DNA from 4 places in the Paraliobacillus sp. JSM ZJ581 genome. Region 3 is predicted to be linked to each of the others. Evidence: predicted binding sites of a transcription regulator. Region 3 holds the regulator's gene; each other region holds the start of a gene.
The links. Region 3 encodes Rex, which represses fermentation and respiration genes when NADH is low (regulators of the CRP and FNR family bind a similar motif). Its sites were predicted from a motif close to TTGTGAAATATTTCACAA; they were not measured.
Positions count from the first base shown of each region.

Region 1: a site for Rex is predicted at 4,003-4,020, ahead of ACH6CY_RS00530 (cytochrome ubiquinol oxidase subunit I). Genes of this name have one in related genera too.
Region 2: a site for Rex is predicted at 4,241-4,258, ahead of pflB (formate C-acetyltransferase). Genes of this name have one in related genera too.
Region 4: a site for Rex is predicted at 2,557-2,574, ahead of ACH6CY_RS08905 (FAD:protein FMN transferase). Genes of this name have one in related genera too.

Region 1 is NZ_JBISEP010000001.1:90,774-96,842, forward strand. Features, by position in the region: gene cydD (thiol reductant ABC exporter subunit CydD) at 1-1,591, opposite strand, end outside; gene ACH6CY_RS00525 (cytochrome d ubiquinol oxidase subunit II) at 1,616-2,629, opposite strand; gene ACH6CY_RS00530 (cytochrome ubiquinol oxidase subunit I) at 2,629-3,960, opposite strand; gene htpG (molecular chaperone HtpG) at 4,228-6,069, opposite strand, start outside.
Region 2 is NZ_JBISEP010000005.1:75,665-81,733, forward strand. Features, by position in the region: gene ACH6CY_RS04865 (Gfo/Idh/MocA family protein) at 1-972, shown strand, start outside; gene ACH6CY_RS04870 (ThuA domain-containing protein) at 1,067-1,789, shown strand; gene ACH6CY_RS04875 (Gfo/Idh/MocA family protein) at 1,844-2,875, shown strand; gene ACH6CY_RS04880 (sugar phosphate isomerase/epimerase family protein) at 2,920-3,888, shown strand; gene pflB (formate C-acetyltransferase) at 4,362-6,069, shown strand, end outside.
Region 3 is NZ_JBISEP010000044.1:1,274-7,342, reverse strand. Features, by position in the region: gene ACH6CY_RS15100 (ABC-F family ATP-binding cassette domain-containing protein) at 1-1,743, opposite strand, end outside; gene ACH6CY_RS15095 (redox-sensing transcriptional repressor Rex) at 1,976-2,617, shown strand; gene ACH6CY_RS15090 (YdiK family protein) at 2,693-2,896, opposite strand; gene ACH6CY_RS15085 (CPBP family intramembrane glutamic endopeptidase) at 2,904-3,623, opposite strand; gene groES (co-chaperone GroES) at 3,872-4,156, shown strand; gene groL (chaperonin GroEL) at 4,209-5,840, shown strand.
Region 4 is NZ_JBISEP010000013.1:24,317-30,385, reverse strand. Features, by position in the region: gene ACH6CY_RS08915 (Gx transporter family protein) at 1-206, opposite strand, end outside; gene ACH6CY_RS08910 (FAD-dependent oxidoreductase) at 382-2,253, opposite strand; gene ACH6CY_RS08905 (FAD:protein FMN transferase) at 2,651-3,682, shown strand; gene menA (1,4-dihydroxy-2-naphthoate polyprenyltransferase) at 3,698-4,639, shown strand; gene ACH6CY_RS08895 (energy-coupling factor transporter ATPase) at 4,684-5,502, shown strand; gene ACH6CY_RS08890 (energy-coupling factor transporter ATPase) at 5,493-6,069, shown strand, end outside.

The DNA of each region.
Region 1 (6,069 bases), on a different contig from region 3:
AACGGTGAGCAATCGTAATGATTGTTCCAAATGATTGCAATTCCTTCGTTGATTGTTGTAAAATTCCTTCCGTTTGTAAATCTAATCCCCGTGTTGGTTCATCTAATAAGACAATATTTGGCTTTTTAATAAATGCCCGAGCAATAGCAACACGTTGTTTTTCTCCGCTTGATAATCCTCTTGCACCTTCCCCAATATAAGTTTGATACTTATCAGGAAGTGATTCGATTAGTTCAGAAATGCCTGCTTTTTGTGCAGCTAATTTAATTTCTGTCATATCAATATTCTCGTCAGACCCTAAAGCAATATTTTCAGCGATTGTTCCAGAGAAAATATATGGATCTTGAGAAATATAACTTACCTGGCGTAACCAACTATTTTCCGTGTAATTTTCAATCGGCTCCCTATTTATCTGAATCGTTCCTTGCTCCGTTCTGATCATACCAGCTAGCAAATGAAGCAAAGTCGATTTACCAGATCCACTTGGACCAACAATAGCTACCCTCTCATTAGGGTGACAATAAAAGCTTATATCCTCCAAAGAAAACCCTGAGCTTTCGTAATGAAATGAAACATGAACGAATTCAATTGTAGGCGTTTGTTCAGTAAGTGGCAATTCGATCTCTCCCCACTTCACAGGAGAAACAATTTCTTCAAATGTTTCAAATACTTTTTTTGTCGCGCCCATACTACTACGACCATTGTGAAACGTCGTACCTAGTTCTCTTAATGCAGTGAAAAATTCGGGAACTAAGATAAGTATAAAGAAAGCGGTGTGAAAAGAAATTCCATCATACAGTACTAGTTGAAAGGCTATTTCTAATGCGACTATGCCGATACTTAACATAGAAATTACTTCTAGCATGAATGATTGTGTAAAAGCAATTTTAAGAATTTCCATCGTCGTATCACGAAACCCTAAACTGCTTTTTTCTAATTCATCCTTCTTTTGATTCGTTTGATTGAATATTTTTAAGGTGACTAATCCTTTCAATATATCTAAAAAGGATCCAGAGAAAGCTGCCATTTGTTCTAGTTTTTCTTCGGATTTTTTTTGTGTCTTTATCCCGATCACGATCATAAAGATCGGAATAAACGGTGCAGTGACCATCAAGATAATTCCAGAATTAATATGTTGTGTAAAAATAATAATTAATGTTAATAAAGGTACAAAAGCACTTTGCATCACTTGTGGAATGAATTGGCTGTAAAAGCTGTCCATCTCATCTACTCCATCAAGTAACATACTCACTTTCTCTCCAACTCGTCCTTGCTTTTCACTATTAGTAATTTGGTGCTTATATCTATCTAACAATTTTGTTCTTGTTTCTTCCTTAACTGCACTTGCAATCTGAACACCAATTTTTTTACTATAATAGTCTGCAATAGACCGAGCCATTAAAGCTAGCAATAGAAGAGCAAGCCACTCTAATATAGATGAGAAGCTAGCTCTTTTTAAAAATATATCATTAACAATCCATGTAATAGAATAAGCCTGCACAATGATAGCTACCCCTAATAACAGTGTTAATAATAGTAGCAAAAATAGGCTAGTCTTATGTGCGCGTAATGAATGTTTTATTCGTTGCATCATTGATCGTTCCTTTAAATAAGGTTATTTTTTTCCTTTGGCATAGTCTGCATTAAATAAGAAAAGGCGCATTAATAAAATTAATGATGGAATAAGTAATAATAGACCACCGATAAATGCGATAATTAATGCAATAGCCATCGACTCACTTGTTACACTGTCCTCAATATGAATATACGGATCAAGCAGGTATGGGAATTTAGCAATGCCGTAACCAAAAAACGCAAAGAAAAACTGCAACATGATTGCAATAAATGCAATGCCATAATTTCTTCCTATATAGAGTAGCCCTAACCCAATTAAGAAACAAGCAATTGAAATACCGAATACCCACCACAAATCAAGCATATTATCAAAATGCCTCTCATTACGTTGACTTAAAGCAATCATTGTAGTTAATGCCATAATAATGGTAGGTGTCGCCCAAAATAGCGCCCATTTACGAACCAGATTTAGTGCTTTTTGGTCATTCGCTCGTGAAGCATAATAGGTTAAAAAACTAGCACTAATAAATAATATAGCTGTAATGGCGAGTGCTACAATACTCCAAGATAGAGGACTTGTAAATAATTCTGCATATTTTAACGATACTACACCATTCTCTTCTGTAATAAATCCACCTTCTGATATGGTAAGCGCAGTAGATAAAGAAGCTGGGATAAATAGTCCAGTCGCACCATATAAAAACATGTATACATTACTTTGTTTAGAACCATAATTTTCAAAAGCGTAGAAAGATCCTCTAATTGCCAACAATATAATCGCAAAACTAATTGGTACTAATAGCGCTGAACCAAAGTAATATGCGGAATTCGGAAAAAAACCTACAATTCCTACAAAAAAGAATACTAAAAACACATTTGTTACTTCCCACACTGGAGATAAGTAACGCGAAATGATTTGATTAATAATATGATCTCTTTTGGTAACTTTCGCATAGTATGCAAAAAATCCGGCACCAAAGTCAATGGAGGCAATGATCAAATAGCCATAAAGAAACAACCAAAGTACGGTAATGCCAATTACTTCATAACTCATTACTCTGACACTCCCTTCTCAATCACTGGGTAACGCTTTTCAAGTTCTACCTCTGCCGGGTTGTTTTTAAAAAGCTTGCGTAAAGTAATCACGCACAATGTACCTAACACAATATAAAGTAATAAGAATAAAAAGAACATGTGCGTGATATAAGGAGAGCTAGTTGCTGCTTCCTCCACTGTCATATACCCACGGAGAATCCAAGGTTGTCTTCCTTCCTCTGCATAGATCCAACCAAATTCGACAGCTAACATCGCTAATGGCCCACTTAAGGTGATCAACCATAAAAATAATTTATTATTGGCATTCCATTTTTTTATGAACGTAAATAGAAGATAAACAAATGAAATAGCTAATAAAAAGAAACCAATGGTTACCATCAGATCAAACATGTAATGAATCCATAGTGGTGGGTGTTCATTCTCTGGAAATTCCTCCAATCCAGTAACTTCGCTCATAAAATTACCGTGAGCGAGAAAGCTTAAAAATCCAGGTAAACGTATTTCTCCAACTACTTCATTATCTTCATTCAGCCAACCAAATAATATCAAATCAGCATTTTCTTCTGTCTCAAAATGCCATTCTGCTGCTGCTAGTTTTTCTGGCTGATGCGTAGCTAAAAATTTCGCAGAAACATCACCGGCAACTGCAGTTAAGATAGAAAAGATAAACATAGAAATAACAGTTAATTTTAATGCTTTCTTATGATATGTTTTTGCTCCTTTTTTGCGCAATAAAGCAAATGCTGCAATTGCTGCTAAAATAGCTGCAACTGTCACATATGATCCACCTAGAACGTGAGCCACCCTAGTTGGTGTAGAAGGATTCAACATTGCAGCTATTGGATTTACTGCTGTAAACTCACCGTTCTGCATTAAAAATCCGTCAGGTGTATTCATAAATGAATTCACTGTTGTGATAAATACAGCTGAAATTCCTGCCCCGATTAAAACTGGTATAGAAAATAACCAATGGATATATTGATTTTTAAAACGATCCCAAGTATATAAATAAATCCCTAAGAAAATCGCTTCAAAAAAGAAAGCGAATACTTCCATAAATAATGGCAATGCGATCACATTACCGGCCAGTTGCATAAACTGAGGCCAAACTAAAGACAGTTGCAATCCAATAGCAGTACCAGTCACAACACCAATTGCCACTGTGATTACAAATCCACGTGCCCAACGCTGTGCTAATAAAATATAATGCTCGTCCTTCTTTTTAATTCCGATAAATTCTGCAATTGAAATAAATAATGGCACACCTACGCCTAAGGTGGCGAAAATAATATGAAATCCTAAAGTCATTGCTGTAATTAATCGACTCATGATGACTGGATCAAATTCCACTTCTATCCCTCCATTTTCTCTTTGTGAAATTCATAACTTTTTCATTATAGCATTTATTAGGTTAGAATGTTTTTCTTTAGTACATTTTAAACTTAATCGTTTATAAAGTTGTGTACTATCCGTGACTTTTTTATGACATGTTTGTGACAAATTCAAAATAAACAATAGGATTGCGTAATAGAAAAAGACATCACACTTGATTAATTAGTGTATGCCTTTTCTATCTTTACTTATTCATTTGAATGTCTATTCAGCAATTGCTTTCCAAATATTATTTGTAAATGTAACTGGATCGTCGATAGAAAGTCCTTCAATCAACAAAGCTTGGTGATATAATATATTTGTCAACAAATCCGTTTTTTGGATATCCTCTTTTTCATAAGCCGTTTGCATTGTTTTAAATACATCGTGATGCATGTTAATTTCTAAAATTTTATCTGCTTTTAGCTGAGGATTATCAGGCATCATATTTAATACCTTTTCCATCTCAATGGATATCTCACCATCATTACTTAAACAAACAGGATGTGATTTCAGCCGTTTAGAAATGCGTACATCTTTCACTTTATCTGCCAATACAGATTTCATATGATCTAACAATGCTTTATTTTCTTTCATTTCTTCTTCTGTATTCTCTTCTTCATCTGGTTCAAACCCTAAGTCACCGCTTGAAACAGATTTAAAATCTTTTTCTTGATAGGTTGCTAGCATTTTTATGGCAAATTCATCAATATCATCGGTTAAATAAAGAATTTCATATCCTTTGTCTAAGACAACTTCCGTTTGTGGTAGGCGTTCTATTCTTTCATTCGTTTCTCCAGTCGCATAATAAATGTATGGTTGATCTTCAGGCATACGTTCTACATATTCAGCAAGAGAAACTAACTTGTTTTCTTTTGATGAATAAAAAAGTAATAAATCTTGCAATGTTTCTTTGTTTTGCCCAAAATCACTGTAGACACCATATTTTAGCTGGCGTCCAAATGAAGCATAAAACGTTTCGTATTTGTCACGGTCATTCTTTAGTAACTTTTGTAATTCAGTCTTAATTTTCTTGTTAATATTTTTCGCTATTAATTTTAACTGACGGTCATGCTGTAACATTTCACGAGAGATGTTAAGTGAAAGATCTTCTGAATCAACCAATCCTTTAACAAAACTAAAGTAATCAGGTAATAGATCTGCACATTTGTTCATAATGAGCACACCATTAGAATATAATTCTAGACCTTTTTCATATTCAGCAGAGTAGTAATTGTATGGCGTGCTTTCAGGTATATACAAAATCGCATCGTAACGAATATTTCCGTCCACACTTAAATGAATATGTTGAAGAGGCTGATCAAAACCGTAATGCTTTTCTGTGTAAAATTGATTATAATCTTCATCACTTAATTCATTTTTATTCTTTTTCCAAATCGGGATCATACTATTGACTGTTTTTTCTTCAATAACTTCAACAGGATCCTGATCTTCTCCTTGAGGTTCTTTAGTGACAATGTCCATTTTAATAGGGTAACGAATAAAATCGGAATATTTAACAATAATTGACTTTAATTGATCAACATCTAAAAATTGGTCAAAATCATCTTCATCTGTACTCTTTTTTATTGTTAACGCAATTTCGGTCCCTGTATCTGTTTTATTTACAGGTTCAATACTATAGCCCTCAACGCCTTCTGATCTCCATAAATAACCTTGATCACTATTTAGTGCTTTCGTTTTAACAGTTACTGCATCAGCTACCATAAACGCTGCATAAAATCCTACACCAAATTGGCCGATAATATCATGACCATCTTTAATGTCATTTTCTTTTTTAAATGATAATGAACCACTTCTTGCTATAACACCTAAATTGTTAATCAGCTCTTCTTCGGTCATCCCAATTCCTGTATCAGTGATTGTTAAGGTCCGAGATTCTTTATCAGCACTTACTTTTATGTAATAATCTTTTGAGTTGAATGTAAGAGACTCATCTGTTAGCGCCTTATAATATAGCTTATCAATGGCATCACTAGCATTTGAGATTAATTCTCGAAGGAAAACTTCTCGTTGTGAATAAATGGAGTTAATCATCATTTCTAA
Region 2 (6,069 bases), on a different contig from region 3:
AGTGTAATGGAACGAGAGGATCTGGATCTTGTTGCTGTATGTGACGTTAAGAAACAACGTGCAGATGAAAAGGCAATGCAATATAACGCTAAGGCCTATGAAGATTATGAAAACATGATGGATCAAGAACAGCTGGATGTTGTCCATATATGTCTGCCGCATCATCTACATGCGCCAGCAACTGCGGCCGCAACAAAACGAAAAATCCATGTTATGACAGAAAAGCCAATGGCGATTCATTATGAAGATGCAAAAGCGATGCTAGACGGTGCAAAGGAAAATGGTGTCACCCTTGGTGTGATCTTTCAGAATCGATACAACCCAGGATCACAATTGATAAAGAATATGCTTCTTTCAGGCGAGTTAGGTCGGATTAAATCAGGGAAACTTCAGGTGACATGGGATCGTTCTGATACATATTACCAAAACAGTGATTGGAAAGGTACATGGGATAAAGAAGGTGGTGGTGTGATTATTGATCAAGCGATTCATACAATGGATTTAATGCGTTGGTTTGTTGATAGTGAATTGGAATATGTTGATGCTTCCATCAGTAACCGCGCTCATCAATTTATAGAGGTAGAAGATGCTGCTGAAGGGATTATTGCTTATCGAAATGGTGTTGTGACAGCTTTTCACGCAATTAACTATTATACTTATGATGCCCCTGTAGAAATTGAATTACACTGTGAAAAAGGAATCGCAAAGATGGTAGCAGATCAAGCAACTGTGACATTACATGATGGTCGAACCTTTATTGCAGATCATAACCCGCTTGAGGCGTTTACGTATGATTCAGGTGTAAAAGGGTATTGGGGTGTAAGTCACGTAAAGCAAATCAATAATTTCTATGATTTTTTACAAGGAAAAGTCAATCAACTAGATATTCCTGCAGAAGAAGGATTAAAGACGCAACAAATGATTCATGCTATCTATCAATCCGGAAAAACAAATCAACGCGTTCAATTTTAATCGGTTAACTAGAAATATGATGATAGTGTTTGAACATCGTAAATTATCACTCATCATATAAAACAAAGTAAAGTGAAATGAAGGTGGCTAAACAGTGCGTATATTAATTTGGAACGAAAACAGGCATGAACAAAAAAATCAAAAAGTAAGAGAAATTTATCCAAAAGGTATACATGGTGCGATTTGTGATTTTTTAACAGAAGCAGGTCACGAGGTAGTAACTGCGACATTAGATGAAGAGAACCATGGCTTGTCTGATAATTTATTAAACCAAACAGACGTCTTAATTTGGTGGGGACACTTAGCTCATGATGAAGTGAAAGACGAATGGGTAGACAAAATTCAACAACGTGTTCTTCAAGGTATGGGGTTACTTATCCTACACTCGGCTCATTTTTCGAAAATTTTCAAACGTTTAATGGGAACAAGCTGTGATTTAAAATGGCGTGAAGCGGATGATCGTGAGCGATTATGGGTGATTGACCCAACACACCCAATCACATCAGGTCTCGGAAGTTATATCGAGCTTGAAAAAGAAGAAATGTACGGCGAACATTTTGATATTCCGACACCGGATGAACTTCTTTTTGTTAGCTGGTTTGAAGGTGGAGAAGTCTTTCGGAGTGGTGCAACGTATAAACGTGGACGTGGGAAAGTCTTCTATTTTAGACCAGGGCATGAAACATATCCAACCTATTATAATGACGAAATTCAAACGGTAATTAAAAATGCTGTTACATGGTTAAAGCTAACGGATACGCATCAACCGAGCTATGGAAACCACGCATCAATTGAAAAGATTTCAAAGAAAGATTAAAACATAGGATTACGGTACTCTGATCAAAATTGAAATTTCAAGGAGTGATGAAACATGGGAAAAATTAAAGTAGCAGTTGTTGGATGCGGTAGTATTAGTAAGCACCGACATTTACCAGAATACAATCAGAATAATCAAGTTGAGATAGTCGCTTTATGTGACATTGTAGAAGAGCGTGCTAAAGCAATGCAAGAAATTTATGGTGGAGCAGTCTATACCGATTATAATGAGATGCTTGAAAAGGAATCGTTAGATGTGGTTAGTGTGTGTCTACCTAACGTGCTTCATGCACCTGTTTCCATTGCAGCTCTTAACTACAGCAATCATGTGTTGTGTGAAAAACCAATGGCAACAACAAAAGAAGAGGCCCAAGCGATGATTGTCGCAAGTGAGAAAAGTGGTAAAACATTGATGATTGCGCATAACCAACGCTTTGTTCCTTCACATAAAAAGGCGAAAGATTTAATAGCAGAAGGGGCTATTGGAAAAGTTTATAGCTTCCGGACAGCTTTTGGTCATGGTGGTCCAGAAGGCTGGAGTGCAGATGGGAAAGAATCGTGGTTTTTTAGAAAAGAAGATGCGATCATGGGTGCAATGGGTGACTTAGGCGTACATAAAGCCGACCTTATTCGCTACATTTTAGGTGAGGAATTTACTGATGTATCAGCCATTGTAGAAGCAAATGCGAAAGATAACATTACCGTTGACGATAATGCTGTTTGTATTTTAAAAAGCCAATCAGGTATTATCGGTACATTGACTGCAAGCTGGGCGTATAAAGTGAACGAAGATAATGCCACAGTGATTTATGGAGAAAAAGGGGTGCTTCGCATAGAAGATGATCCTAACTATAGCTTGATTGCAACGTATACGAGTGGAAGCAGAGTTAACTATGAATTAGGAGCAATTCAATCAAATGAAGAAGGAAAACAAACCTCAACAGGGGTGATTGATCACTTTATTCATAAGATACAAGCGAATGAGAAACCTCTAATTGACGGTGAAGAAGGTAAAAAGTCATTAGAAATTATTCTTGCTGCAATAGAATCAAATGAGACAGGAAAGAAAATTACCTTAAGCCAGTAATATTTAAAATAATGTTAGTAACATATACAGGGAGTGAATCGATGATGCGGTTAGGTGTATTCACAGTACTATTTTCAGATAAAAAGTTAGAGTCGATGTTAGATTACGTAAAAAATGCTGGTCTAGATGCGGTTGAGATTGGTACTGGAGGTTATCCTGGTGATGCACACTTAAAATTAAATACATTATTAGAAAATGAACAAGCACGTACTTCTTTTTTAGAAAAAGTGACATCACGTGGCTTAACCATTAGTGCACTAAGTTGTCATGGAAACCCTATTTCTCCAGATGTAGTTTTTAGAAAAGCGTCACATGACACATTGGTTAAAACAATTAAACTTGCTGGGCTTATGAATGTGCCTGTTGTTAATACATTCTCTGGTACCCCTGGTGATTCTGAGGGTGGAAAATTTCCGAATTGGCCAGTTACTCCTTGGCCAGAGGAGTACAGTGAGGTGCTAAAATGGCAGTGGGAAGAAAAGCTTGTTCCTTATTGGAAAGAGATCAACGCAATTGCTATAGAAAACAACGTTAAAATTGGGATAGAACTTCATGCTGGTTTTTTAGTTCACACGCCACATACAATGTTAAAATTACGTGAACAAACGGGTGAAGCAATTGGTGCAAATCTTGACCCAAGTCATTTATGGTGGCAAGGAATTGACCCTGTGGCAGCAGTGAAGATTTTGGGTAAGGCAAATGCAATTCATCATTTTCATGCAAAAGATACCTATATTGATCAAGAACATGTCAATATGTATGGGTTAACAGACATGCAACCATATAGCAAAGTACAATCACGTGCATGGAGTTTCCGTTCTGTAGGCTATGGTCATTCGGTAAAGGTATGGAGTGATATTATTAGTGCGCTTCGAACATATGGTTATGATCATGTTGTTAGCATCGAACACGAAGACCCAATCATGTCCATTGAAGAAGGTTTCATGCGTGCTGTAGAAAATTTAAAATCTGTTATGATTTATGAGCAACCTGCCGATATGTGGTGGGCATAAGCAAAGAGAAACACCTATTTCTTTTTAATGAAGAAAACAGGTGTTTTTCTTGTTTTTAAATAAACATTACAGATTATCAGCCAATATTTCAGAACAAATAAAATATAAAGCAAGTAAACTATTTAGAATTTAATTCTGAATTTCTGTTATAATAATTTCATTTTATATAACTATAACAGTATAGTACAGTTTATCTGTTATAATTATATAACTTTAATTTGTGTTTTATATCACGTAATAAAAACATTGATATATCAACGTTGTATGCGGATGCTGTATTTGTGTTTTACATCAAAACTTTATCGTGTTAAAATTTGAACATTTTAAGAACATTTATTATAACAGTTTAAAAATGTGATCTTTTTCACTTTATTTTATGGTTGAGAAGGTATATAATGTAGTTAAGTTAAAGGATAATTGTTAAACATTTGTGCATAAATAGACAAATGTTATTATTTAAGGAGGTAAAGGAAATGAAAGTAGCAGAAGAAGTTACACAAAAAAATCCTTGGGATGGCTTCCGTGAAGGTAAATGGCAAAAGGAAATTGATGTTCGTGATTTTATTTTAAAGAATTTTACGTTATATGAAGGAAATGAAGCATTTCTAGCTGGCCCAACCGATGCAACAAAAGCATTATGGGACAAAGTAATGGATCTTACGAAGAAAGAACGTGAGAATGGAGGAGTGTATGATTTAGATACAAAAATCGTATCTACAATCACTTCTCATGGCGCCGGATATTTGAATAAAGAACAAGAAAAAGTAGTCGGTGTTCAAACAGATGAGCCATTCAAACGCTCATTACAACCATTTGGTGGAATTCGTATGGCAGTAGCTGCTGCAGAATCTTATGGATATAAAATTGATGATGAAGTAGTAAAAACTTTTACAGATTACCGTAAAACACATAACCAAGGTGTATTTGATGCGTACACACCAGAAATTAGAGCGGCTCGTAAAGCGGGTGTTGTAACAGGATTACCTGATGCATACGGACGTGGACGTATCATTGGTGACTATCGTCGTGTAGCACTTTATGGTATGGATCACTTGATTGCCGAAAAGAAAAAAGATCTTGATCTAATTGGTAACGGAACAATGACAGATGATATTATCCGTGACCGTGAAGAAACATCAGAACAAATTCGTGCGTTACAAGAACTAAAGCAGCTTGGCGCAGCTTACGGGTTTGATATTTCAAAACCAGCAACAACTGCACAAGAAGCTTTCCAATGGTTATACTTTGGATATTTAGCAGCAATTAAAGAGCAAAATGGTGCTGCAATGAGTCTAGGTCGTGTATCTACTTTCTTAGATATTTATGTAGAAAGAGATATTCAAAACGGAGTAATAACGGAAGAAGAAGCACAGGAGTTAGTTGACCATTTCGTAATGAAGCTGCGTCTTGTGAAATTTGCAAGAACACCTGAATATAATGAATTATTTAGTGGTGACCCAACTTGGGTAACAGAATCATTAGCAGGTATTGCAGAAGATGGTCGTCCATTAGTTACGAAGAACTCTTATCGTTTCTTGCACACGTTAGATAATCTAGGACCAGCTCCAGAGCCAAACTTAACGGTGTTATGGTCTACGAAGTTGCCTGATAACTACAAAAAATATTGTGCTAATATGTCTATTAAATCAAGCTCTATTCAATATGAAAATGACGATTTGATGCGTGAACATTATGGTGATGACTATGGTATCGCATGTTGTGTATCAGCAATGCGCATTGGTAAACAAATGCAGTTCTTTGGTGCTCGTGCAAACCTTGCAAAAGCATTACTTTATGCAATTAATGGTGGAGTAGATGAGAAGCTAAAAATCCAAGTAGCTCCAAACTATGCACCAATCACTTCTGAATATTTAGACTATGATGAAGTAATGAAGAAATACGATACAATCTTAGATTGGTTATCAGAACTATATGTAAATGCGTTAAACATCATTCACTACATGCATGATAGATATAGCTATGAAAGAATAGAAATGGCATTGCATGATCGTGAAGTATTGCGTACTATGGCATGTGGGATTGCAGGACTTTCTGTTGTTGCAGACTCATTGAGTGCGATAAAATATGCTAAAGTAAGAACAATTCGTGATGAAGATGGTCTTGTTGTTGACTATGAAATTGAAGGAGATTTCCCTAAATACGGAAACAATGATGATCGTG
Region 3 (6,069 bases):
TATACGTCGTTCTATTTTTCGTTGCTCTTGCTTTCGTGCTTTATCTTGGTGGAAGCTGGACTTTACGGCTTGCTTTTCTTCTGTTTCCTTTTCTTGAACTTGTAATTGTGCTAGCTCAAATGCTTCTTGCTTTTTTTCTAAGTAATAATCATAATCACCAAGATAAAGGCTTGATCCTTCAGGCTGCATTTCTAACACTTCTGATGCAATTTCATTAATAAAATAACGATCGTGTGATACAAAAATAATTGTACCAGGAAAGTCGATTAACGCAGCCTCTAATACTTCCTTACTATCGAGATCCAAATGGTTCGTCGGCTCATCAAGTATTAATAAATTTGCTTTTTGCATCATTAATTTTGCTAATGCAAGTCTAGCTTTTTCACCACCACTTAAAGCAGATACCGTTTTAAGTACATCATCTCCGGAAAACAAAAAATTCCCCAGTGTTGTCCGTATATCTTTTTCATCTATCATTGGATAATCATCCCATAATTCCATAAGTACAGATTTGGTTGAATGGAGTTTCGTTTGTTCTTGATCATAGTAACCGATGTCTACTTTAGAACCTATTTGAATATCACCATTGGATGGATGAAGATCGCCAGTTATTGTTTTTAATAAAGTTGTTTTCCCTACACCGTTTGGCCCAACTAAAGCAATCCGGTCCCCACGTGATACTTGGAAGGATAGATCAGAGAAGATTGGATCATCGGTATCATCATAATGAAAAGCTAATTCTTTTACTTTGATCACATCATTGCCACTTCGTTGGTTAATAGTAAAGCTAAAGGAGGCAGACCCTTCATCCCCTTTTGGTTTGTCCATTCGTTCTATTTTCTCTAATTGCTTTCTTCTACTTTGTGCGCGTTTTGTTGTAGAAGCTCGAGCCAAATTTCTTTGAACAAAATCTTCCATACGTTTTATTTCTGTTTGTTGCTTTTCAAATTCCTTCATTTCTCGCTCATAGTCAGCAGCCTTTTGGACTAAGTATTTTGTGTAGTTCCCGTGATATTTCTTCGATTGATGGCGTGAGATCTCATAAATCGTATTCACTGTCTTATCAAGAAAGTATCGATCGTGGGAAACGATAACAACGGCTCCGTGATAATTATTTAAATAAACTTCTAGCCAAGTCAATGTTTCAATGTCTAAATGGTTTGTCGGTTCATCCAAAATTAAAACGTCTGGCTTTGATAGTAGTAGTTTACCTAAAGCTAAACGCGTTTTTTGACCACCACTAAGTTCATTAATTGGCGTAGCTAGATCAAATTCTTTGAAGTTGAGACCATTTAAAACAGCTTTAATGTCAGCCTCGTATTGATAGCCACCATTTTTTTTGAAATCCTCTTGCAGTTGGTCATAACTGTGAAGTAGTTGCTGATATCGCGAATTATCCTCCATTAATGTAGGATTACCCATTTGCTGCTCCATTGCTCTAAGTTTGTCTTCCGTTTCAATTAACTCAGCAAAAACGGACAACATTTCATTCCAAATGGTTTCATTTGTTTCTAATCCTGTATTTTGTGCTAGATAGCCAAGTGTAACATGTTTAGGTTTATGTATGTCTCCCTCATCATAAGAGAGCACATCGGCCATAATTTTTAATAATGTTGATTTTCCTGCACCGTTTCTGCCTACAATAGCAATTCTATCGTTCGATTTTATCTCTAACTTTATATTTGATAGAATCAGTTCCGCACCATAGCGCTTCGATAACTGATTGATTTGCATTAATATCATCTTTTTTCACCTCATAATACTTAGTTTATCGCAATTTTTGTTTAACTAGCAAGCAAATGGTTAGGTATATAAATAAAAAATGTCTATACTATAAGTAGTACGTGTAATTCTTCACGACATATGTTTGATTTTTTGTTAAGATATAGATACAGATATAATAAATAAAGTTCTACTAAATAAATTTTTTGGAGAACAAACAATAGGGGTAATATGAATAGAAGGGGAATGGAACATGTCAGAACATACTAAAATACCGCAAGCAACAGCGAAACGTTTGCCACTTTATTATCGCTTTCTAAATAATTTGTACCTTCAAGGAAAATCGCGCGTATCTTCTAAAGAGTTGAGTGAAGCGGTTAAAGTGGATTCAGCAACTATACGTAGAGACTTTTCCTACTTTGGTGCATTAGGAAAGAAAGGGTATGGATATAATGTCGAATACTTACTCGGTTTCTTTAGAAAAACATTAGATCAGGATGAAATAACCAATGTTGCCCTTATTGGTGTTGGTAATCTAGGTACAGCATTTCTGAACTATAATTTCACCAAAAACAATAACACAAAAATTGAAATGGCTTTTGATACAAGTCCTGATAAAGTTAATCAAGAGATAGGTGGAGTACCGATCTATCATATTGATGATCTGGAGAAGTATCTTGGTAATGTTCAAGCAGCGATTTTAACTGTTCCGGGACTAGAAGCACAATCCATTACAGAAAGATTAATTGAAGCGGGGATAAGTGGAATATTGAACTTTACGCCAGCTCGAATAACAGTACCTGATAAAGTACGAGTCCATCATATTGATTTAGCAGTAGAACTCCAATCATTAATTTATTTTATGAAGCATTATTCTCCAGAAGCAGAAGAATAGAAGAAAGGTAGTGGCATTGTAAGGGAATGTCACTACCTTTTTGTTTCAACTACTCAGATATGTGTGAATGCATATTTATTTTTTCTTTTTTGTACGTTTGACATGTATGTGTAATGCTACTAATCGAATGGTTATAGCAAAGTTAAATGTAGCAAAAATTGCAAGTGAAACGGTGAAAAAATTCCACAGTGTACCTTGCGCCGATTCGATGCCGAAAAAAGTAAAGGAGACACCGATAATAAAATACATAACAGCTAAAGGTAAAGGTGAATGTTTCATTCGAAGTTTAGCCCCCAAAAACGATCATTTGTATTTTCTCATACTGTTCTAGCATCCGGTTTAATTCTTCAGGGCTGATGCTCAACTGCGCAATCACCACGACTGCATTCATAGTCGAGTGTGCAATGATTGGTACAATAATTCGTTTGGATTGTACATAGATAAAAGCAAAAACGAATCCAATCGTTAAATAAATTAACGTATTTTTAAAATCAGCGTGGACGACAGCGAATATTAATCCTGATGCTAAGGCACCAATGAAAAAATTGGTACGTTTATATACTTCACCAAAAATAATTTTACGAAACACGATTTCTTCTAAAATTGGCCCGATAATGGCAACGACAATAATAAAGATTGGTGTAGCCCGTGCAAGTGCCATAATATTTTGTGTGTTTTCTGATCCAGGCTCAATACCTAGTAAAAATGTTTGAATTAGATTCATTATGCCTTGGCCTAACATAGCCATAACGATTCCTATAATGGACCAAATAATCACCATGCCTAAACTTGCTGCATCAGGATGCTTGCGCAAATTCCTTTCTGGTTTTAATAGATACACCATAATGATTAAAGCAACAGTAAAGCTAAAGATCGTCCAGCTTGTTCCAATTATTGAATAATACGTTTTACTAATACTGGATGCTTTTATAATAATAGCAACCGGAATAGACGATAGCTGCATCAATATGTATGTTAATAATATGTACAAATATCTTTTTTCCAACGATAAACGACTCCTCTTTTTTAAAATTTGTTTAACAAATGTATTTTAACATATTATATGAATAGAATTGAATTAGTACGTTTATGACGATTTTGTAGAAAAAGATAGAAAATTTTTTTGAAAAAATACATCATAATACTTGCAAAATAAAAAGTAATTCATTATTATAATAATTGTGTTAGCACTCTTCATAGCCGAGTGCTAAAATAGAAAAAAACATATTGAAAATAATGAAGGAGGGTTTTTTGATGCTAAAGCCATTAGGTGATCGTGTCATTATTGAACTCGTAGAACAAGAAGAAAAAACTGCAAGTGGAATTGTATTACCAGATTCTGCGAAAGAAAAACCACAAGAAGGAAAAGTTGTTGCAGTAGGTTCTGGTCGTGTAACAGATAACGGGAAAAAAATCGCTCCAGAGGTTGCTGAAGGAAATACGATTATTTTCTCTAAGTTCGCAGGAACAGAAGTGAAATATGAAGGAAAAGAATACTTAATTCTTCGAGAAAATGATATTTTAGCTGTTATTGGCTAAATGAAGAATACAAATAATATACTTAATTACGAATTTAGGAGGGCTTATTAAGATGGCTAAAGAAATTAAGTTTAGTGAAGATGCTCGTCGCTCAATGCTACGTGGTGTTGATACATTAGCAAATGCAGTAAAAGTAACATTAGGACCAAAAGGGCGTAACGTTGTTTTAGGTAAAAAATACGGTTCACCTCTAATTACAAATGATGGGGTAACGATCGCAAAAGAAATTGAGTTAGAAGATGAATTTGAAAACATGGGTGCACAACTAGTATCTGAAGTAGCATCACAAACAAATGATGTTGCTGGTGACGGTACAACAACTGCAACTGTTTTAGCACAAGCAATGATCCAAGAAGGATTAAAAAACGTCGCATCCGGAGCAAATCCTGTAGGTGTCCGCCGTGGAATTGAAAAAGCGGTTGAACTAGCGACAGAAGAGCTACGCAAGATATCTAAACCAATTGAAGGAAGAGAGTCCATTGCCCAAGTTGCTTCTATTTCATCTGGTGATGATGAAGTAGGTCAGTTAATTGCTGAAGCGATGGAGCGCGTTGGGAATGATGGGGTAATTACGATTGAGGAGTCCAAAGGCTTTAACACCGAGCTTGAAGTCGTGGAAGGTATGCAATTTGATCGTGGATACTCTTCTCCATACATGGTTACTGATCAAGATAAAATGGAAGCAGTATTAGAAGATCCATATATCTTGATTACAGATAAGAAAATTAACAATATTCAAGAAGTACTACCTGTACTAGAACAAGTTGTACAACAAGGTAAACCACTTCTTTTAATTGCTGAGGATGTAGAGGGTGAAGCATTAGCTACATTAGTAGTGAACAAACTTCGTGGAACATTTAACGCAGTAGCAGTAAAAGCTCCTGGATTTGGTGATCGTCGTAAAGCAATGCTTGAAGATATCGCGACATTAACTGGTGCAGAAGTAATTACAGAAGACTTAGGCTTAGACTTGAAAAACACAACAATCGAACAACTAGGTCGTGCGTCTAAAGTTGTTGTTACGAAAGAAAATACAACAGTCGTTGAAGGTGCTGGAAATCCAGAACAAATTTCTGCACGTGTTGCACAAATCCGTGCACAAGCAGAAGAAACGACTTCTGAATTTGACAAAGAAAAACTTCAAGAGCGTTTAGCAAAACTTTCTGGTGGCGTAGCGGTAGTAAAAGTTGGTGCAGCTACAGAAACAGAATTGAAAGAGCGTAAATTACGTATTGAAGATGCACTAAACTCTACTCGTGCAGCAGTAGAAGAAGGCATCGTATCTGGTGGTGGAACAGCACTACTAAACGTTTACAAGCAAGTGCAAGATCTTGCACTTGATGGTGATGAAGCAACTGGTGCAAGCATCGTATTGCGTGCATTAGAAGAACCACTTCGTCAAATCGTTGAAAATGCTGGACTTGAAGGTTCAGTTATTGTTGAAAAACTTAAAGGTGAAGCAGTTGGTGTTGGATACAACGCAGCTAGTGGCGAATGGGTAAACATGATTGACGCTGGTATCGTTGACCCAACGAAAGTAACACGCTCAGCTCTTCAAAATGCAGCATCTGTTGCAGCAATGTTCCTAACTACAGAAGCAGTAGTAGCAGACATTCCAGAAGAAGGCGGTGCACCTGCAATGCCTGACATGGGCGGTATGGGTGGAATGGGCGGCATGATGTAAGAAACGCCTACAAACGTTGGTATAATAATGTTTGTGAATGACATTATATTAAAACCATGTTAAAAAGTGACATTTGTGTCACGATCTATATTTAAATAAGGTCTGAAAGGTCGTTTTCGTATAAAGTTCTTACTTTGTCGAAAGCGTCCTTTTTCATTTTTTTAGTAACATGTGTATAAGTTTTCATCGTTGTATCTATGTCCTCCTTTTGCAAAGCGCATACCAATAA
Region 4 (6,069 bases), on a different contig from region 3:
GCTAACACTAATCGAATACTAACTACTTTAAAGGCATCTTTTACTGGTAGTGTGTATAAGGCTAATAAAGTAATCATATTTGCTAAGCCGAGTTTCGCACCAGGAGCAACAGCAAAAGGAAAAGGAATGGCACGCTCTAATAAGCTGATGATGACGGCTTGTGCTGCTAACAAGGCAATATAAACGAGTCGTTGATTTTTTGTCATAGCTAAAATCATCCTAAATTATCTTGTTTTTAAGAAAACAGTAAAGGGCAAAAAGAACGTATCACAGTACTGTTACTATTCTTACTCCCCTTTAGTGTCTTATTAAATACACATCATAAAGAAGATAAGCGAATGGCTCAAGTAAATATGAGCCAATCGCCTTCTTTACATCTAATTATTTTTTATCTTGATAAATTGCTCGCTCTTTTCCATACCACCAATGACCAAGCTTTTGTTGTAGGAATGGAATAACCCAGTAATCAAGGCCGAATGTACGTCCAGATCCGTTCATCAATGCAATAGATGCTGGTAACGCCCATACTTTATCCCATCCGAGCATAGCAGATAAAGTAAACATAACAAGGAATCCAGCGCTTGCTGCGTTTGCTAACCAAGTGAATAAGCCACCTAAAATAGCTAGCCCAATTGCTAATTCAATGAACACCATAAATTTCTGCATGAAAATTGCCATTTCAGGAGTTGGAAGGGCAATTTTCATAAACCATTCAAAGATACCAGGCATTTTACTTAAAATTGGTGTTGCCCACTCAGTAGCTGAAGCTGCTTCACTTGCTCCGCTAGTTGTTGTCTGTAACCACTCAAATGGTAAACGTACAGTATCTCCAACTAACCAAGATCCTTCTCCTAAACCTTTAAATAAATCAGGGACAGTAGACCAGCTTGAGATAGCATTTTCAAATGTTTCTTTCCCCCAAATCTTAGTACCGGCTTCAACTAACCAGAATCCAGCTACAAAAATTCGTAATGGTAAGCTCCATAATACATTACCATAACGTGTTAAGAAATCACGGAAAATGTTACGTTTGTCTTTTGTTCCAAAAAATTCATGACGAATATATTGAACCATATAATAGCCACTTGCAATGCCCATAAAATAGTAAAGGTTGACCATGTGTTTCATAAAATTAGCAAACCAACCACTTAGGGAAATGCCCATTAAGTTTGCTACACCGTATCTAGCGCCAATAGATACCATTGTCCCATGATATTTGCCTTCGTAAGCTGTTTTTTCACCACCACTAATTTCGGAAATAATGTTTTTAGCAGCAGTCGTACCTGTTTGTTCAGCTGCTTCCACAATTTGTGGAGTTGGCTTTCCAGGTTCTTCTTCATAATAAGCTAAGTCACCAATAACATAGACACTATCATATTGGTCAGATTCCATATATTGATTTACTTTTAAGCGTCCTGCGCGTGCAGTTTCCATGCCGTAGTCTTTTGTATCAGAGTTTGCTTTTACACCAGCTGTCCAAATTAATGTATGTGTAGGAAGGGACTCTCCAGATTTTAAAACAATTTCTTCCGCTTTCACTTCTACAATCGGCGAATCTTTCAATATTTTGACACCTTTTTTGTTTAAATATGCTTCCGCTTTGTCAGCATCTTTTCGCTCTAGCATATTCAAGATCGTTGGAGCCGCTTCTACAACGTAAAGGGAAATATCTTCGGTGTCCAGTTTGTTATCTTTTGCTAAGCGTTCTTTCCATTCAATTAATTCACCAACCATTTCGATTCCGGTAAATCCAGAACCACATACAGTGAAGGTAAGCATGGCTTGACGTGTCGCTTGATCATGCACAGTTGCTGCTTTTGCTACTGTTTTTTCAATGTGTTCGCGAAGTCTGACTGCATCTTCCCAAGACCATAGTGTAAATGCATGCTCGCCTACACCTGGAGTGCCAAAATCATTTGGTTCTCCACCCATACCTAAAATAAGGTAATCATAAGCGTATTCACCATGCGCTGTTGTAACTTTTTTCTTGTCGTGATCAACATGTGTCACGTTGTCTGTTACTAGATTTACTTTTGTTCGATTAAATAATTTACGTAGGTCAAACTGAATTGCATCTGGTTCTACGCGATGTGCCGCAACTTCATGTAATTCTGTCATCATTGTGTGGTAGGAATGGCGATCAATTAACGTAATTGTAACTGAGTCGTCTTTTTTGTACTTTTTTGCTAGCTTTTTTGCTGCATGTACACCAGCGTATCCCGCACCGATAATGACAATGTTTTTGTTTGCCATAATATCTATACACTCCTTATAAAATAAAAATTAATCATGTCATCGTTGTGAAAGTGTGAACAACCGATTACAATTGTACCTTTAGTTTGTGCCTGTGTCCAGTGGGTTTTTAAAGATTATATATAATTAAATCTAAAAAGTTCACAAATTTAATAATAATTTTAAACCATAAAGTTCAATAAGTTTTCACATATTGTATAAAATAGCTATGCAACGAACTTTTAACCGTGCTATGGTAGTATTATTGCAAAGTTTACTATATAGACACTATCATTAGGTAAATGCTATACTTATGTCGAAAAAATGTGAATAAGTTCACATTGGAAGCCCAATATGTCTAAATTTATTATTATTATTTCATGTTAGAAAGGTTTTGACAACGTTGAAGAAGAAATATATGTTGATTATCTTAGTAATGATGTTGATTGTAACTGGTTGTAATGTGAATGAGTCAAAATTGTTAGATTCTCCTTACAAAAGAACAGAATTTATGATGGGTACTGTCGTAACATTAAAAATTTATGATGAAGGAAAAGAAGATGTCATAGATCTTGCTTTTAATGAAATGCAAAATCTAACCGAACAAATTGGGGTAGAAGAATCCCAATCACAAATTGATGAAATAAATGAAGCTGCTGGTACATCACCTGTTGAAGTTTCAGAGGAGATCTTTTCTTTAATTCAAGCAGGAAAAAATTATAGTGAACAAGCGGATGGTTCTTTTGATATTACAATCGGGCCTTTAACTTCATTATGGCATATAGGTTTTGATGATGCAAAAAAGCCTACACAAGAAGAAATTGATGACGTATTGCCATTAATTAATTATAAAAAAGTCGTGCTAAAAGAAAAAGAGCAAACAGTTTATTTAGAAGAAAAAGGAATGAAGATAGATTTAGGTGCAATAGCCAAAGGGTTTATTGCTGATAAAGTAACGAATTTATTAGATGAAAATGATGTTACGACCGCAATTATTGACTTAGGGGGAAATATCTATGTAAAAGGTAATAACCCTTCAGGAAAAGAGTGGACTGTAGGTGTACAAGACCCATTTACAGAGCGTGGACAAATTGTTGGTAAAATAGAAGCGAATAATCAATCGATTGTTACCTCTGGTATATATGAGCGATATTTAGAAGTCGATGGACAAAAGTATCACCATATTTTAAATCCAATTGATGGCTATCCGTATGAAAATGATATAGCTGGTGTTACGATTATTAGTCAAAAATCGATGGATGGTGATGCATTATCTACTTTAATTTTCTCAAAAGGTTTAAAGGATGGTTTGGCCTATATTGAAACGCAAGAAGGAGTAGAAGCAATATTTGTTGATAAAGATCAACAAGTGTTTATTACTTCAGAGTTGGAAGGTACATTTGAATTGACTAATGATGCATTTAAATTAGGAAACAGAGAAGAACTTTAATAAGGAGAGTATAAGGTGTCTATTTCTACATTTTTAAAACTGGTTGAAATTCAAACGAAAATTGCAAGTGTGTTTCCATTTTTGATTGGATGTCTGTTTGTTTATTACAGATATGATTCGTTTCAGCCACTAAATACAATGATTTTCTTTCTATCGATGTTAACTTTTGATTTAACAACAACGGCAATTAATAATTATATGGATTATCGAAAGGCATCATCTGAAGCATACAGATTGGAACATAATATTATTGGTCAAAAAAACATCTCTGAATCAACGGTCATTATTACAATACTATGTTTATTAACTCTTGCTACATCGTTAGGGATCTGGCTGGTTTTTCGTACGGATTTGTTTGTATTATTGGTTGGCATGGTATGCTTTGGTATAGGGATATTTTATACCTTCGGACCAATACCATTTTCAAGAATGCCGTTAGGTGAAATTTTCTCTGGGGTAACCATGGGATTTGGCATTTTGTTTTTAGCTATTTATGTAAGTGCATATGATCAAGGCATTGTTCAATTAGTATGGCAAGGTAGAATGATTCGTGTGGAAGCCGATATATTGTTAGTTTTAGAAATTATCTTAATTAGTATTCCTTGTGTATTTACCATTGCTAATTTAATGCTTGCTAATAATATTTGCGATCTAGAAGAAGATATTTATAACCAACGTTTCACCTTACCATATTATATAGGAAAAAAATACGCGATATGGTTATTTAATGGGTTGTATATATTGTCTTTTACTGCTATTGTCGTAGCAGTAATTCTAGGAATATTGCCTCCTTTAATATTGATCGTATTACTAGTTAGTTATCCAGTATATCAGCTTGTTCGTCAATTTAATATAAAACAAGTAAAGTCCGAAACATTTAGTGTTGCAGTAAAGAATTTAGTTCTAGTTAATGGCTCTGTTGTTATATTGCTGGCTGTAACTGTATTATTTTATTAAAATGATAATAAATGAATTTTTTATATAAAGGAGATGGATAGCTATTGGTAGCTGAAGAGACAATCATAGAAGTAGATAATCTTACGTTTCGTTATGATTTACGTAAGGTGGAACATACATTGTCAGCTATCTCCTTTTCAATCAAGCAAGGGGAATGGGTAGCTATTGTTGGAGGAAATGGTTCAGGAAAATCAACCTTAGTCCGATTGCTTGTCGGATTACTAGAAGCAGAACTTGGAACGATTACTATAGATGGGGTAAGGTTGAATGAAGAAACTAAGTGGGAGATTCGAAAAAAAATAGGGCTAGTTTTTCAAAATCCAGAAAATCAGTTTATTGGTACGACTGTACAAGATGATGTTGCTTTTGGATTGGAGAATAACAATGTTGGATATGAAGAAATGAAACAAAGAGTTGATGAAGCATTACGTTTTGTTGATATGGATAAATATTGGGATCAAGACCCCTCTCGTTTATCAGGTGGTCAAAAGCAACGTGTTGCTATAGCGGGTATCCTTGCGTTTAAACCCCATGTCATTATTCTAGATGAGGCATTTGTTATGCTTGATCCTAAAAGCAGAAAGCAATTATTATCAACGTTAAAGAAACTTAGGGAAGAAAATAATATAACTATTATTACGGTTACACATGATATGAATGAGGCGGCATGTGCAGACCGAATAGTAGTGATGGATCAAGGTGCTATTATTCAAGATAGTACACCGGAGCATGTATTTATGAACAATGAACAGTTGTCTTCCCCCTTCGCTGAACAATTGCGACGCAAATTAGGTGAGAACGGGAGTAATGTTCCACAAAGTTATATGACAGAAGATGAAATGGTGAAATGGTTATGCAAGTGAATTTTCAAGGAGTAACAGCAGATTATCGAATTGGGCCTATTAGAAGTAAAAATATTTTACAACAGGTTGACTTATGTTTACCTAGTCACTCTTTTACCGCAATTGTCGGCCATACAGGTGCAGGGAAATCGAGTTTGTTAAAAACGGTGAATGGACTACTGCTTCCTAAAGAAGGATCAATTCAAGTCGGTGATCAAACGATTACATCAGTTTTACAATCAAAAGATGTTTTAAAACGTGTCAGACAATCTGTAGGGATGGTTTTTCAATTTCCTGAGTCACAATTATTTGCCGAAACGGTGGAACAGGATATTTGCTTCGGTCCATTAAACTTTGGTATGCCTAAACAAGAAGCACAAAAACTAGCAAAAGATGCGATTACACTAGTTGGACTAGAGGAGACGATATTATCAAGCTCCCCATTTTCTTTGTCGGGAGGACAACAGAGACGTGTTGCAATTGCAGGTGTATTAGTAATGAATCCTGATGTATTAGTTTTAGATGAACCTGGTGCTGGTTTGGATCCGCAGGGGAAAGAAGAGATTTTAACACTAATAAAAAACCTTC